Regions from separate parts of the Virgibacillus ihumii genome, predicted to be linked through region 3. Evidence: riboswitches for the same ligand, from Rfam matches in the RefSeq annotation. Region 3 holds a riboswitch; each other region holds the start of a gene.
What was found. Region 3 has a riboswitch for thiamine pyrophosphate ahead of tenA (thiaminase II). Riboswitches for the same ligand answer to the same signal wherever they lie in the genome.
Positions count from the first base shown of each region.

Region 1 (5,755 bases), 2.7 Mb from region 3:
GCGGAAGGGATTCGCTCTACAGGACAAAATGTACGAAGAATATTCACACGGACATTGCCCGGTAATCCAAGGCTGGATTTTTATTATATGAACCGTGATACAGGTCATGTAAAAACAGTCATAATTGAATATGGATTCGCTGATTCATCTGCAGATGATGTACGTCAACTGAGACAGAATTGGGAAAAATATGCTGAAGCCATCGTGAAAGCTTTTTGTCTCTATATTAATCATCCATATAAAAAGGGAAGAGACAATGCTGCTGCAGAAATGGAACGAAAAGAATTTCTTCAGCTTCCATCAAATGCAAAATCGTGGCGGGTGTATCCATTGAATGTTACCCCTATCAGGGGAAATGAAAAAGGGTTCCTGCGTCCTGCAAAGTTTGGCGGTCTTACGTATAAAGTGCTCGGTAATCCACAGCTGCATGTATATACCATTCAAACACGTGACTTTGGGAAAGTACAAATATATGCCCATCCTTCAACAGGGGCTGTCTTGTCATAAGGCTTTTCGTAAAGCTTGTTTATTGGATTTTCCGTCAAAAAATAAAAAGCCTGGATGCATATCAACTCCAGGCTTATTATTAATAGGCCGTAATGCCTACTGAACAATGTACGGTTTTTCGCTATACTAAAAATAAAGAAAATTTAAAACGGAAAGGAAGATTTGATGCAACAAATTACGTACAACCCTGCATGGGATATTGATGTGATTTTTCCAGGGGGAAGCGACTCCGCAGAATTACATACATATATGAATGATATTAAACATGATTTGCAAGCGCTTGCAAATGCGGTCGAGGAATTTGATCCGGTGCAGGTAAGTCGTGCTGATCAGATAAAGAAAGTAGCTGATTTACTTGAAGGTACACAAAATAAAATGGGAGAGGCATTTGCATTTATCAGCTGTATCAATGCGCAGGATGTTCACGATAAGAAAGCAAGTCTGCTGGTTGGAAAAAGAAGTGAACTGCGCGCCGAAATGGAAGCCGTGAAAACGAGTTTTGAACAGAAACTGACAGCAATTCAGGACCAACAGTGGGATGAACTGCTAGGCGATCCGGCGATTCGGGATCTGGCTTTTGTGTTGGGGGAATATCGGAATAAGGCGAATGAACTGCTGTCAGCTGATAAGGAGAAATTGATTAATGATTTATCGATTAGTGGATATCATGGCTGGAGTCAGATGTATGATACGGTGACAGCCAATATGCGTGTTGAAATTGAGGAGAATGGTGAAACGAATTATGTTTCTGTCGGTCAGGCATCCAATAAAATGAGTGATCCTGATCGTGGCGTCAGGAAACATGTTTTTGAACAACTGGGGAAGGCATGGGGAGAAAACGCCGACTTTATTGGGCAAACTTTGAATCATCTGGCTGGCGTTCGGCTGCAGACGTATAAGCACCGCAACTGGAAGCATGTGCTGAAAGAGCCGCTTGCTATGAACCGTATGCAACAGGAAACGCTTGATGCGATGTGGAATGCGATTAATCGGAACAAACATCATTTTACCGACTTTCTGGCCAAGAAGGTAGAACTGCTTGGCCTTAAAAAGTTGAGTATGTACGATATTGGGGCTCCACTGTCAGAAACCGTGAAAAAAACACCGTATACGGATGGAGCCAATTTTATTGTTGAGCAGTTCAGTAAGTTCAGTCCGAAAATGGCTGATTTTGCACAGATGGCTTTTGAGGAAAGGTGGATAGAAGCTGAGGATCGGCCCGGCAAACGTCCTGGCGGGTTTTGTACGAATTTTCCAGAAAGCAAGCAAACACGGATTTTCATGACATATTCCGGAACATCATCCAATATCGCAACATTGGCACATGAACTTGGGCATGCATACCATCAGCACGTTATGAATGATATGCACGGATTGAACCAGGGATATGCCATGAATGTTGCGGAGACAGCTTCCACATTTGCTGAGATGATTGTTTCCGATGCATCTGTTAAAAATGCCCGAAACACAGAGGAAAAAAAGGTGTTGTTGGAGACGAAAATTCAGCGCAGTATTGCCTTTTTCATGAATATCCAGGCGAGGTTTCATTTTGAACAGCAGTTTTATGAGGAACGGAAACAGGGAATAGTGCCAGTGGAGCGTTTAAATGAAATGATGATTGATGCGCAAAAGGATGCGTATGGGGATGCGCTTGATGAATATGATCCAAATTTCTGGGCGTCTAAATTGCATTTTCATATCACAGGTGTACCGTTTTATAACTTCCCGTATACGTTCGGGTATTTGTTCAGTCTTGGCATTTACGCACATGCTCAGAAAATGGGGGGCAACTTTGAAGATGACTATATTGCGCTGCTTCGTGATACTGGTCGGATGACGGTGGAAGATTTGGCAGCGAAGCATTTGGATGTTGATTTAACCAAGCCGGATTTCTGGGAAAGCGCTATTTCTCTTTGTGTAAATGATGTAAATGAATTTCTGAGCTTATAACAATACGTTTGTTATTACCATTCAGTTAAGTTATAATACAGATAACATAAAAAGCAGATTAATAGAAGCCTGCAGGGGGAGCCGATTGGCTGAGAGTGAACGAGAAATTGTTCTTACCCTTCGAACCTGTTAGTTAATACTAGCGTAGGGATGGTGGCTTTTTTTGATGGATTACAGCAGTAATGTGAGTGGATTCCCCATCAGGAAGCTTCCCCTTGGCATTGCTTTTTTTGTGAAAAATTCCGTCCGGCAGGTTTTGGACCGACGGGAAAGGGGAGGTTTATTGAATGCGTTCGAAACGTACACTGTTTTTGGTGGAGGTTCCTATTTTCACGGCTCTGGCGTTATTGCTTGATACAATCCCGTTTTTATCATTTAAAATATGGGCACAGGGTGGTTCGGTTTCGTTTGCAATGATTCCAATTTTTATCGTTGCTTTTCGATGGGGAATAAAAGGCGGATTGTTGTCAGGATTTTTGTGGGGTGGATTGCAAATCATGTTTGGCGGATTTATATTGACTCCACTGCAGGGATTTCTTGATTATATTGTAGCCTTTACAGTACTTGGAGTGGCCGGTGCTTTTGCGAAACCGGTTCAGAATGCTGTCAATAAGGGCAATGGTAAAAGCACTTTCCTGTACATTGCCCTGGGCGTGTTCGTCGGTTCAAGTTTACGCTTTTTGGCACACTTCGCAGGAGGTATTGCATTCTTTGCGGAGGCAGCTCCCGATGGACAACCGGTTTGGCTGTATTCACTGTTGTACAATGGTTCCTACATGCTGCCGTCATTTATTCTATCTGCTGCTCTTGTGTTTCTGTTATTTTACAAGCAGCCGCGAACATTAATTGAATCAACCCAATAAAATATATCACGCATCAAGAATAGTCCTTTGCACGCGAGGGGCTATTTTTCTATACTTAAGATAGAGGTGATACAAATGAGAGAGTTGATCGGGCAGTGCCAGTCTTGTGGAAAAAATGTCTATTGTGAAAATGGCTTTTTTGACGGAGTTCAGATTGACGGCAGGTTGCTGTGTAATGATTGTGCTGAGAAGGAAGATACAGAAACATAAACTTGAAAAGATGAATTTTGGCAAGTGCATTTGAGTCGTGTGGCTCACAAATTTATGAAAACGCGCATATCCAACTCAAAATCACGAATATACGTTCTGGAAACGAGAATAAATGACTCAAAACCGCGAATATCATACTCAAAACCGCGAATATATTTCATAAGCTTTTGACATTCAATAGGTTCTGTTCTTTTAAATGCATCTGACACCACTTCCCTACGATGTGCATAGGCTATAGCACACTAAAAAAGGAAGTGGTTGCGATGGAGCTGACTATTTCGCATTGGTTATATGGTTTATTTACGTTAATCATCATTTTAACGATGATTTTCCGAAAAGGTGTGGTGCTCCCATCATTGCTTGGGACATTTGTTATTGCTTGGGTATATAACGGCAGTATTGTGGATGGGTTTACGTCCATTTTTAACGCCAACCTGGTTGCAGCGAAAGAACTTTTCAGCATTTTCCTGATTATTACATTTATGATGGCATTACTGCACTCGCTTCGTGACCTTGGTGCTGATCGCAGAATGATTCAGCCGATTCAAAAGGTGATGGTCAACGGACATGTTTCATTTTTTGTTTTGATTGCTGTGACGTATGTCATATCACTGTTCTTCTGGCCAACACCGGCAGTTCCGCTGATTTGTGCGTTGCTTGTGCCGGCAGCAATCCGGTCAGGGTTACCGGCGTTGTTAGCAGCGGTTGCTGTGGCATTAGCGGGGCAGGGGATGGCATTGTCATCGGACTATATTGTGCAGGTCGCTCCAAGTTTGTCGGCAAAATCCGCTGGAATTGATGTTGGACTAATAACAGATAAGGCATTAATATTGTCGATTATTACCGGTGCTGTGGCAATTGGTCTTGCCTATTTAATGTACCGAAAAACGATTCGGACAAAAAACAGCCCGCAAAATGAGGTTGAATTAGAGGCAATGCAGGGTGCGAAAGAATCAGCAAACAAGAACCACGCTGCCCATCTGCGTACGTGGAGCAAAGTGTTTGCGGTGCTCGTTCCGGTTTCGCTGCTGGCAGTCGTTATTTTCATGATGTATTCAAAGCTTCAGGCAGGAAGAATGAGCGGCTTTGAAGGTGGTGACGGGGCAGCATTTATTGGTGGTGTAGCTGTTATCTTGCTGTTACTTTCAACGGTCGCATTTGGCCGGCATCATGCACTTGATTATATCAGCAATTATATTACGGAAGGTTTTGTATTTGCCTTTAAAGCGATGGGACCGGTAATACCGATTGCAGGATTTTTCTTCCTTGGGAGTTCCGATTTTTCCGGAAGTATTCTGGGAGTAAGTGAAAAAGCGCCAGGGTTACTTTTTGATCTTGTTCAATCCTCACAGCAATATCTTCCCGAGAGTGCACTGTTTGCTGCTTTCAGCATTCTTGTTATTGGAATCATAACCGGACTTGACGGCTCAGGTTTTTCCGGTCTTCCGTTGACCGGTGCGCTTGCTTCATCATTAAGCAGCGGTTCCATTGATCCTGGCACACTTGCCGCAATCGGGCAGATGGGCTCCATTTGGACCGGTGGCGGAACGATTGTCGCATGGTCATCCATGATTGCAATTGCCGGTTTTTGCGGCGTTTCCGTCATGGAACTCGTCCGCAAAAACTTCATTCCGGTTATTCTGGGGCTCTTAGTTTCGACTGTTTTGGCTGTTTTCCTTTTTTGACGGAATCCGCAACCTCCATCAAAGTTGGAAATCGTTGGCTTTTTTCACAGCCTTTTTGATACACTCGTTATATATGTATTCATGAAATAAAATCGATTCGCTATCAAACATGGTGAAAAAACAAGTTTTCTAATGATGGAGGTTATGTTATGGTACAAAGTACTACAGATATCGTGAAAAAATCACTGGATGCATTGCTGGATGATAAGTCTTTTTTACCGGAAATGACAGGTCAGTCAAGACAAAAAGCATTTACTTCACTCGTTTCTATTTTATCTACTCCAAACCATGTCAGTAAATCATTTTTGCGGGTTACGCTGGAAGATGAAAAGGTAATCCGTATTCCCGCCTTTCGTGTGCAGCATAATAATATTTTAGGTCCATATAAAGGAGGAATCCGATTTCACGAATCGGTTGAAGAAAATGAAGTAATCAATCTCGCCTCGCTTATGACGTTAAAAAATGCGCTGCATGAAGTACCGTTTGGCGGCGGTAAAGGCGGAATCATGATAAATCCACGGGAATACAGTGTTCGGGAGC
Region 1 covers NZ_CACVAN010000001.1:384,201-389,955, forward strand. Annotated here, with positions in the region: gene HUX68_RS01870 (N-acetylmuramoyl-L-alanine amidase family protein) at 1-507, shown strand, start outside; gene HUX68_RS01875 (M3 family oligoendopeptidase) at 673-2,457, shown strand; TPP riboswitch at 2,522-2,625, shown strand; gene thiT (energy-coupled thiamine transporter ThiT) at 2,745-3,320, shown strand; gene HUX68_RS01885 (hypothetical protein) at 3,794-5,215, shown strand; gene HUX68_RS01890 (Glu/Leu/Phe/Val family dehydrogenase) at 5,365-5,755, shown strand, end outside.
Region 1: linked by a shared signal. The riboswitch ahead of thiT (energy-coupled thiamine transporter ThiT) and the one ahead of tenA (thiaminase II) in region 3 are both predicted to bind thiamine pyrophosphate.

Region 2 (5,755 bases), 260 kb from region 3:
TGCATATGGCCATTCCAGCTTCTGAAAAACCTGACGCCTGCTTGCTCCAGCCATCTGCATGTAATGCTTCAAATTGGTGTCCGTCTGGCTGAAACCGTCCAATGCAGCAACAGCAATGGGAAAAAAACAAACTAATATAATAATAATTAATTTTGGCAGCATCCCGAATCCAAACCAGATCACAAGCAGTGGTGCAAGAACAATGATCGGGATATTTTGCGATAAAATAATGAGCGGATAAAAAGCTTCCCGAACCGATGGAAGCAAATGCAGGCAGCAAGCGACAGCGATTCCGAATGAACTGCCAAGTACAAAACCCATCACAGCGAGTTTTATCGTGGCTGTTAAGTGGGGACGGAACTCTTCCCATCCCCCCACTCCTGCCTGCCAAATTTGTGATGGCGCCGGCAACAGCCAATCTGGGATTTGAAAAAACCTGCTGGAAAACTCCCACAACAACAGAATGATAAGGAGAACCGCGGCAGGCTTCCACCCCTGTTTCATGACCTGTTTCATTATCGGTATTTCTCCGTCAGATCACTCATGGTAATGCTATCAGGTTTATACAGCACTTTAACTTGTGAGATAACACTTGGAGAGCCGAGTTCCTCCATTTTCCGGTTCATTTTTTCGATGACTGTCAATAATTCCGACAATTCGCCTTCCATCGTTGTTTCCAGTGGATGCACTTCATACTTAACTCCCGCCGCATCGATGCTCTCAATCGCTGCATCCACATACGGAATAACATCTTCTCCATTTTCAGTTTTAGGTATAATTTGTATACTGACCAGCGAATTACTCATGATTCATCCTCCTCATTATTGGGTAAAAATTCATTCGTAAATGCTTCTTTACTGTTCAGTTTTTTATCAAGCAAATCATTGTTGTACATCCAGTCAGCATAGTTCTCCCAAACCTCAAGCTTCTGAACACCCCACTGCTCAGCATCTGCTTTATATTTTGGCGATAACCATTTCTGACTTGCTTTTACCAATTCAGCGTCAATTTCCGGAACCGCATTGATTAAGATCTCAGCAGATTTTTCCGGGTTATCGATTGCAAAGTTATATCCTTTGGAAACTGCTGCCATGAACTTTTTGACAGTTTCCGGATTGTTACTGATCATATTTTCATTCGTAATCAGCAAAGGTGTGTAATAATCAAGTTTCTTGGAATAATCCGTCAAGTACAGCATGTTCAGTTCAACACCGCGAAGTTCGGCCTCAACTCCGGTCCAACCATAGTAAATCCAGGCAAAATCAACATCCCGTTTAACCGCCGTGAAAAAATCTGTGTTACCCATATTGATAATGTCGACCTTGCTGAAATCCGCTCCGGCTTTTTTCATCAGGGATGACAAAATCGCCTTCTCCACCGGGGCACCAAACCCGCCATATGTTTTTCCTTCAAAATCTTTCAGTGAATTAATGCCTTTTGATTTCGGAGAAGCAAATCCGGAAGTATTGTGCTGAATGACAGCGGCTATCGAGACAATTGGAACATCCTGAACCCGTGCTTCGGTAACACCTTCCTGATAGCTTACGCCAAAGTCTGCTGTACCTGCTGCCACTAGTTGATTGGAACCTGCTTCACCAGGCATGATAATTTCCACATTCAACCCTTGATCAGCAAAATATCCTTTTTCCTTCGCTACATAAATGCCTGTATGATTCGTGTTCGGTGTCCAATCCAGCACAATGGAAACATCTTTCAAGCTTCCCTCACCTTTGGACTCCTCTGCTTTTCCGTTATCCCCACATGCAGTAAGAACCAGCAAAAAGCATAAAACGACCAGTATTTTCTTCAACATCCATTCCTCCTATCCGTTGTGGAACAATCTGTTTGCCGACAGGCGCAATGGAATATACAGAAAATAAAAAACACCATAGGTTCAATACCTACGGCGCACGCAAAGTTTATACATATCCTCATCAACATGTTCCCTACGCCGGTCTCAACCAGATCAGGTTCCAAGGGTCAGTATCTATCGGATACAATCTCAACCAGCATACACTGGTCCCCCCACAACTTGTATTATTTAAATGTCCAATTGTATTCTAACAGATTGATAGCGCTTTAACCAGCCCTTAGTTTTAATATTCTATCAGCAACTTTTTCAGTTCTATCAGTATTTCACACGACAGTGTTTTTCGTACAAGCGCCTTTTTTGCTTGATATCCTAACAAACACCGCGTCCACTATTTTGTTCAATCATAAAATATATCGAAATGAATAAAGGAAGGTGGATTATATGTTAGGATTTTCGATGATTCAGCTCATCCGAAATCACGACAAAAAGCTTGACAAAAAGTTGCGGCAAAGTCTGTTACACTTGTATCGGCCTTTTCGCCGAATTCCCTGTTTTTTGCATCGTCCCATCGAGAACTTGATGAAAAAGTTCAAACGATATCCGGTTGTCATCGAATTCGAAAATAAAGATGTCCCTTTATCCTCAGCAGTAAACAAAGCCCATCACGTAATGAAACCGGAAGCCCGATCCGAACTGATACACCAGTATCACAGCATTTGCTGCTGTTCAGCAGTGTTAACTGCCTCGACAATCGAAAAACTCATGAACAGCGATTGCAGTATTAAAAAAATTCATTATGACCGGGAAGTCACTGCCCTGTTGGATGTTGCTTCGCCAGCTGTGCATGCAACTCAATTGAATGAACAGGGGTTGACCGGAAAGGACATCAATATTGCTGTCGTTGATACAGGTATTTATCCGCATGAGGATTTGAAACAACCATCCGATCGAATTGTTGCCTTTAAGGATTTTATTAACAACCAGACAGAGCCATATGACGACAATGGACATGGAACACATTGTGCCGGGGATGCAGCAGGTAATGGTTTTTCATCAAATGGAAAATATAAAGGCCCTGCGCCCGAGGCCGGCGTTATCGGCGTGAAAGTACTCAATCAAATGGGATCAGGATCGCTTTCCACAATTGTTGCCGGAATTCAATGGTGTATCGATAATAAGCAAAAACATCAAATTGATGTGATTTCCCTATCATTGGGTGCGGCAGCGGATGAATCAAATTGTAACGATCCACTTGTTCAAATTGTTGAACAGGCGTGGGCAGCCGGAATAGTTGTTTGTGTCGCTGCAGGAAATTCCGGTCCCGATCAGCGAACAATTGGTACGCCTGGAATCAGTTCCAAAGTGGTCACAGTTGGAGCAATGGATGATAAAAATACAACCGACCGAGCCGATGAACAAATTGCGTCCTTTTCCAGTCGCGGTCCTGCGTGTGGCGAGGAATCCAAACCGGATTTACTGGCTCCCGGAGTGAATATTATCTCTTTACGGGCCCCCGGTTCTTTCCTGGACAAAACGTCCAAGTCAGGTCGGGTAGACAGTAATTATTTCTCTTTATCCGGCACATCAATGGCGACCCCAATCTGTGCAGGTGTTGCTGCCCTTATATTACAAAACAATCCGGGTTTTTCTCCAGACCAAGTAAAGCAAAATCTTCTTCAAGGTTCAGTTGACAAGGGATTGCCAGCCTATGCGCAAGGTGCCGGGTATTTGGATGCAGAACAAGCTGTCAAAAATAGTAATGGTAATTAAAGACCAGATTGGTTGAAATCCTATTGGGGTATACACCGTAATATAGTGGTATACCCCTTTTATATTCTGGTGCGAGGAGGAATAATAATGCAGCATTTAACTTCTCAACAAGAGGAAAAATTCATCCCGGTGACAACTGATCGGCAACGCCTCAACAAGATTATCGCCCAACATTCGGACACGAAGAAAAAGATCCAGAAGGACAAAAAGGCTTATTATGACGAGAAAGAAGATCAGCGGATTATCAAACAATATTACCAAAACATCGATTTTAATCATTCCAATGAAGAATTATTTCAATCGCTGAAACAACTTCTTTCGGAAACCCATACAAATCATTTGGAGTACGATCCAAGCGAGTATGTGTATCCATGGGTTGATTTAAGACCAGACGGAAACGTGGCCAGCATTTATTCGAGAATAAAACGGCAAACGGAAGAAGTACTCAAAGAAGACTACGAAACCTCATTAAAACGCAAAGAACAAATGGAAAAAGTACCGGATGATGAACAGAAAGAGCGTAAACTGAAACAGATTGAGGAAGATTTCAAATATAACTGCGAACATGCTGTCCCGCAATCCTGGTTCAATGAACGAAAGCCGATGCGTGGGGATCTTCATCACCTGTTTACGTGTGAACCTGCATGTAATTCAACCAGGAGCAATTACCCGTATTATGATTTTGCCGATTACAAGCCTGAAAATCAACCTGAAGCATCGTGCGGTAAAGCGGATGAAGAGATGTTTGAACCTGCACATGCAAAAGGTGCGGCTGCAAGGGCCATGCTGTACTTTTTAATCCGGTACCCTGATGAAATTGAAAAATCGCATCTGGAAAAGGTCGATACAAACATATTGTTCAACTGGCACCAGAAGTTCCTGCCGTCTCTTTATGAAAAACATCGAAATCTGGCAATCTTTAATATTCAGGGGAACCGTAATCCTTTCATTGATTTTCCGGAAAAAATGAAGCCCCTAAAGACGGAAATGATATAGCTTAACATAGAAAAAGGCGTTTCGGCGTAAGTAAATTTATCCGAAACGCCTTCATTTTTTACTGTATCCCCATCATGATCCCAAAATAGACGGACACCACCATCAACAACGAAGCAAAAGTCGAAACAAAAACAGATTCTTTCTTAACGGCTGCGATAATCGTCAGTAATCCGAATAATACACCCAAACCAAATAATAAATAACTCTCCATGCCAAAAATTACCGTAACATTAAAAATACCGGTACTTTCAGCATTATGGATAGTGCTTATAAAATTTCCCTCATATATCGTTTTGAAGAGTGGAGATGCTCCATATGATTTGATCAAAGTGTAGATCTGATGCGGCGGCCAGGACTGCCCCATGAACGCTGTCAACCCAAATACAATTAACGCATATACACTTTCCAGCCGCCCCCATTTCAATGGATTAAATGATTCTTCATGATGTTTTTTTCGAAACAGGATTCCATTGAGAAAAGCAAACAACACCAGTGAAATAATAAATATATGTTTGATAACCAATGCTTGTCCATAATTAACAACAAGACTGTTTTGGTATTCCTGCAATACCGTTGCATTCGGATCATCATACGAATTTATATCAATTGTCATAGTGAAATAGCCGGCCACCAGCGTAACAGCCAGACAAACAACAGCAACCGGCGTGAACCATTTCAGAAATGTTAACCAGTTCGTTTTATTTTTGGAAAACCAGCTTGCCACAAGTAAAAGCCCAATCCATACGGTAACTGCCAGAAAATGAAAGGAATGTGCCATAAATCCCTGCCATTCTGTAATGGTTGCTGCATGGCTTGACATTGTGTAACTAAACAGCATTAACAATGTTAGAACAAGCGCCCATGTAATGAAGTGTGTCTTTGTTTTCAACTGCCTGGCACCTAAAACACAAAGCAGAATCACCGAAATGAAAGTAACAAACATCCATGCTTTTCCGATTTCAAATGTCATGATAACACCTTTCAAAATCGGCCACAGATCTTTATTCCCCGCCAGAATGTTCGCGGTATTAAAAACCGGCAAAAACGATGTTACAGGTATTAACACGGCAGCGAGATATAGTACTTTTTTCGGAATATCCATTGGCGGTTTTTTATCTTCCGGAACCAGGAACAAAATCAGCGAACCCATTAGAACCGAAAAACAAATGTATAATA
Region 2 covers NZ_CACVAN010000001.1:3,324,179-3,329,933, reverse strand. Annotated here, with positions in the region: gene HUX68_RS16450 (ABC transporter permease) at 1-516, opposite strand, end outside; gene HUX68_RS16445 (thiamine-binding protein) at 516-806, opposite strand; gene HUX68_RS16440 (ABC transporter substrate-binding protein) at 803-1,810, opposite strand; TPP riboswitch at 1,927-2,037, opposite strand; gene HUX68_RS16435 (S8 family peptidase) at 2,255-3,583, shown strand; gene HUX68_RS16430 (endonuclease) at 3,671-4,579, shown strand; gene HUX68_RS16425 (copper resistance D family protein) at 4,638-5,755, opposite strand, start outside.
Region 2: linked by a shared signal. The riboswitch ahead of HUX68_RS16440 (ABC transporter substrate-binding protein) and the one ahead of tenA (thiaminase II) in region 3 are both predicted to bind thiamine pyrophosphate.

Region 3 (5,755 bases):
GCAGTTCCATCAGGCAACTCCCGAGCGTCTGCAATCGTGTATTCTTCACCTGGATCGTTCGGATCATCCGGCGGGTCTTCCGTACCAGCACCGTCCATTGTGTGACTGCCAAGGTATGCGAACGTATCAGTGGCATAATCTGTCCACTCTGATTCAGCATATATTACATTCGGCTGCTTAACCTCCGCATTGCGGACGAGCGTGACATCCTTTGCATACTCATTGTCATTGCCCACTGTGCCGATTGCATCCACAACATCGCCGTTCTTTTTTAAAACAAATGCATCATTTCCATTGAAATTAATAACAGACGAGTTCTGCAAATCTGCCTCCGCCAATATTTTCTGAGCGGCGTTCTGATGTGCGATGACATATACCTCATTATGTTCCAGCGTTCCGGACAACTGTACAGATTGCGTTGGCTCCGCAGCACCGTTGCTGTACAGCACAATTGAGAAAGCCGATAAATCTATCGTGTTTCCCGTGCCATTGTACAGTTCAACCGCTTTATTGTACGAGGTTCCTTCCACATATTCCGAAATGAATAAACCTTCCGACATATTTTCACCGCCTGCTGCTTTCACCAAAAGCGTTGAATAGTTCATGAAAACAAGTGTGAAAATAAGAAAAAGACTCAGTATCCGCTTCACAGTTGAATTCTTCATCGATACCCTCCATTATGAATAGATTATGACTCACTATTAATATGGCATAGTAGAAAAGGCGATACAATAAATAGTTTGTAAAAAAACGGTTAATTTTTACTATTTTTATAGATTTTTTTGAAAAAAGGTACATAATGCCTATGTGCTGAACAGTACCGGTGTCACGTGTCCTAATAGAATAAGTAAGATGCGGGGTTATTGAAGTTGATGTTTGGCCCGTAATGGTTGATGTTTTTCTCGTGAGGTTGATGTTTTTCTCGTGAGGTTGATGTTTTTCTCGTGAGGTTGATGTTTCGCCTATGTGGTTGATGTTCTTCCCGTGCAGTTGATGTTTCGCTCGTAAGGTTGATGTTCTTCCCGTGCGGTTGATGTTTCGCTCATACGGTTGATGTTCTTCCCGTGCGGTTGATGTTTCGCTCATACGGTTGATGTTCTTCCCGTGCGGTTGATGTTTCGCTCGTGCGGTTGATACTTGTGTCGTATCAGGCGATGCTCTCCACTAAACCAGTCATTTTTCCACTTAGAAAACTTGGTTGTCACCAAGCTTTTCAGTAATAGCCATAGTTGCGCTTATGCAGTAAGAAAGGATTTTATACTTTCTTAACTGCCAAAAAAGAACAGCCTCATTTGGACTGCTCTTCTTAAAAATATCCTATTCCAGTGTCTGGGCCGGTTTTGGCTTGCGTGCCAGTGCCATAATTCCAGCGATTAAGTAAAAGATTGCTGGTATTACAACACCAAGAACGGTTACAATCGTACCCAGAACAGATGTAATAATCAAAATAATTCCGGCTGCTTTTGGCTTTTTATTTCCCTTAAGAAAAACTGCTGCAATAATTCCTAATATCAAAGATACTACAGACACAATCGCAAACAGCATAATGCCACCCGACATAGTTTCAAACACAGCCATATAATCACTTGCTGACATTTGGGGGGTGGCCATGTCATTTGCCAGATTCGACATAAGCTGTTCATTGTTTAAGAACGCTGCTCCAGCAAAGCCCCCAAATGCACATAAAGCATATAATACAACTCCAATGATTGATAGTACAATTTCTCCTGTTCGCTCCATTCCATTTTCTCCTCCTTTTAACTTCACCCGGCTCGCTCCATCAGGCTGACAACATATCGATCGAGCCTTTCTTTCATCATCTCATTAGTCAGCCCGGTAACACCAAATGCTTCCCAGCCAGGATAAACCTCCGGCGGACCAACCAGCATATCCGCCACTGATAATAAATCCCAGTATGGCTCATATGTAAACTTTGACCCGGCAAGCTTCCTGTACTCCCTGAGAAACCCATCCGCAGTTTCCACTCCATATAACATGGCAAGGTTCACCCGACAATGACCGATGTCAACGCCACGGGGACCTTTGCAGCCATTAACCCAATCCACAACACCACTGACCGACCCATCTTTCCACAACACATTTGCCGGGTGATAATCCCGGTGTATAAAGCATTCCCTCGTTTCCGGACATGGACCTTTTAAAAGATTAATAGCCTTTTTCCATGTTGTTGAAACATTCGTCCAAGCTGGTACTTCAAATGAAAAAATATCATTATAGCTGCTGTGCCGATATGGAAAGTCATCGGCATCCATTCCGTGAAAAGCCTCCAATGCTTCCGCCAGTCCATAAAGCCACTGGTCCATCCACTTGGGATTCAGTTCCACTTCACCATCCAGATATGTCATCAGAATAGTTGGGTTACCGCAAATATCACCATTTTTATCATATGCAATAAATTCCGGACTTACAACCCCTGTCTTCTTTGCCATTCGGAGACATTCCGCTTCATGATGTGCCAAATCAGGCTCTTCTCCCAGCCATTCCTCATTATCAAACTGTCGGACCACGTAGTGATTTAATTTCTGACCTGATTGAAGGGAGATGCGATGCAGGGTGGATGATGTACTCCCCTTCAACTGTTGGAACGATTCAACCGTTGCTTTTGGATTCGTATTATCAACGACCCAATCCAGCACTTGTTTTGATAATTTTGTATTGGTCATCATTCAGCAGCCTCCATTCATCATGTAATACGATTAATTATATAAAAAGTTTCGTGATTCTCAAAATATCCATGACAAACCGATATTCTTTTGTTATGCTTATTTTGAACAGTTAAATAATTTCAATCTCACTACTAGGGGTGCCCAAAGTGCGGGCTGAGAGGAAAGCGCAAAACAGCTTTCTGACTCTTATGGACCTGATCTGGTTAATACCAGCGGAGGGAAGTAGACATGCATTCTTTTCTAGCAGACTATTTCAAGTCAGGTCCTTCACCGGATCTGACTTTTTTATTTCCCCAGGAACAGTCCCCCTAATGAAAGGAGGGTTTTATTGAACCGAACCAGATTAATGACGACGATGGCTGTATTTGTTGCGATCGGGGTAATCGGATCCCAGTTGCTCTGGTTCCCGGCGGGTGTTGCAAAAGCTTATCCTGTTCAGCACGCCGTTAATGTGATGGCTGCAGTAACACTTGGGCCAGGTCCGGCTGTAGTGATTGCATTCATGATTGGTCTGCTCCGGAATATGCTGGGACTTGGTACACTGCTCGCTTTTCCCGGCGGCATGATCGGTGCTTTTTTAGCCGGAACACTTTATAAAAAAACGGGCCAAAAAGGTATGGCGGCACTCGGCGAAGCGGTTGGAACAGGGATACTCGGCGCACTCGCTTCGGCCCCTATTGCTAACCTCTTGATGGGTAGTTCTGCCGGCGCATTATTTTTTCTCCCATCATTTCTTGTCAGCAGTGTATCCGGTGCATGCATCGGCTGGCTTGTTGTCGCAAAAATGAATCAGCGGCATTTATCACTAGAAAATTAAATAATTCGGAAGACTGCTGGGGGCGCTGTTTTGGCTGAGAAAAGGATATTCCTTTGTCCCTTGGAACCTGATCAGGATAATTCCTGCGCAAGGGAAGTAGTTACGGACTCACAATCTCCTTCTAATAATTCCCCGGCAGCTTCCATAACCATTTCAAGGAGGCATTTTTCATGACATTTTCACAAGTTTTACGCGAAGAAAATAAAGACATATTTCAGGCCATTTTTGACCATCCGTTTGTTGATGGAATCGGGAAAGGTGATGTATCGGATCAGGCAATTGCCCACTATATCAAAGCTGATTTTGAATATTTGAATGCGTTTATTCGCATTTATGGCATCGCAGTCGCGAAATGTGACTTACGTGATGATATGCGGTTCTTCGATGAGCAGATTCAATTCGTACTGAACAGTGAAATCCACCCGCACCACAATTTTTGCGATCACATCGGGGTCGGATATGATGAACTTCAGGGATACCCGCTTCCACCAACAGCCGATCATTATGTCAAACACATGATGTACCATGCACAACTGGGAAGCCTTGGTGAAACGCTGTGTGCGCTTTTACCATGTCCCTGGACGTATTTGGAAATCGGTCAGGAACTAATGGAAAAATATCAACCAAATGAAAACCACCCTTTTTACCAGTGGATCAGTTTTTACGCAGATGAAGAGGTTGGAAAAATAACAACGGAAATGCGGGAGCGGCTAGATAAAATTGCCGAAAATTCCTCATTTGAACAACAACAGAAGATGAAAGAAGCTTTCCGCAAGAGCTGCCAGCTGGAACTATCATTCTGGGAAATGGCCTATACGTGTGAAGAATGGCCGTTGAAAGATGCGGTGATCAGCAAATGAACCATATTCCAAGTGTACTGACCATCGCAGGCACTGATCCAAGCGGCGGTGCCGGAATTCAGGCCGATTTAAAAACATTCCAGGAGCTGCAGGCATATGGGATGTCTGTGATTACATCCGTTGTTGCTCAGAATACAACCGGGGTCAAGCAGGTTCACCATCTGCCCGTCGGAATGATTAAAGAACAGCTAAATGCTGTTACTTCCGACATCCCAATTCACGCATTCAAAACCGGAATGATTGCCACGGTGGAAATGATGGAGACAATCGCCAAAAATGTAACCGATTTGGATGCTCCATTTATTATGGATCCGGTCATGGTTGCCAAAAGCGGTGATCCTTTAATTGCCAGAGACGCCCGCCGCTATTTGAGAGAAAAGCTACTGCCAATGACAACGCTGATAACACCTAATTTGCCGGAAGCAGAAGATATTGTCGGATGGAAGATCGAAAGTACAGAAGCCATGCAAAAGGCGGCAAAAGAAATCGTCCATACGTACGGTGCTGGTGCCTCATTAGTAAAAGGCGGTCATCTGGAAGGTAAAGCTGTTGATATTTTATATGATGGCGAAAATGTAAACACCTTTGAAGCGGAGCGGATTGATACGAAACACACACACGGAACCGGGTGCACCTACTCTGCCGCGATTACAGCATACATCGGCAGAGGGGAAACGTTACCTGCAGCTGTAGAAAAAGCAAAAAACTTTGTGACAGCAGCAATACGCGACTCCTTCCCACTTGGACATGGGAGCGGTCCGACAAACCATTGGGCATTGCGCCAGGAAAAGGTGAAATAATTGAATAAAATAATCATTAACAAAGTACGGGCAAAGCAGCCTTTAATCCATCATCTGACAAATCAGGTGGTTATGAACTTTACAGCAAATGGTTTGCTCTCCTTTGGCGGTGCACCGGTTATGGCAAAATCCGAAGAAGAAGCAGACGATATGGCTTCTGCTGCCGATGGTGTCCTGATTAACATTGGAACAATAACTGCACCGGAAATCCCGGCAATGATTGCAGCCGGTAAGACAGCTAATAAAAAGGGAATTCCGGTTGTACTTGATCCAGTTGGAGTTGCAGCCACTCCATTTCGCACGGATGCAGTAAAAAGGATCTTAAACGAAATTCAGCCTGACGTCATTAAAGGGAACGCCGGTGAACTCGCCCACCTTGTGCAAATTCCCTGGGAGACAAAAGGAGTTGAATCATTGGGTGATGGAAATGCCGACGATATTGCCTTAAAAGTTGCGAAAACCTATCAAACCACCGCAATTGTCACCGGAAAAACCGATGTCATTTGCAGCGGTGAGAAGATTCTCTACAATGACACCGGCAACCCAATCCTTGGAAAAATAACCGGTGCCGGCTGTTTGCTCGGATCTATT
Region 3 covers NZ_CACVAN010000001.1:3,061,519-3,067,273, reverse strand. Annotated here, with positions in the region: gene HUX68_RS14990 (5'-nucleotidase C-terminal domain-containing protein) at 1-665, opposite strand, end outside; gene HUX68_RS14985 (DUF4064 domain-containing protein) at 1,318-1,740, opposite strand; gene HUX68_RS14980 (phosphotransferase family protein) at 1,764-2,687, opposite strand; TPP riboswitch at 2,811-2,925, shown strand; gene thiW (energy coupling factor transporter S component ThiW) at 3,016-3,504, shown strand; TPP riboswitch at 3,513-3,616, shown strand; gene tenA (thiaminase II) at 3,675-4,364, shown strand; gene thiD (bifunctional hydroxymethylpyrimidine kinase/phosphomethylpyrimidine kinase) at 4,361-5,164, shown strand; gene thiM (hydroxyethylthiazole kinase) at 5,165-5,755, shown strand, end outside.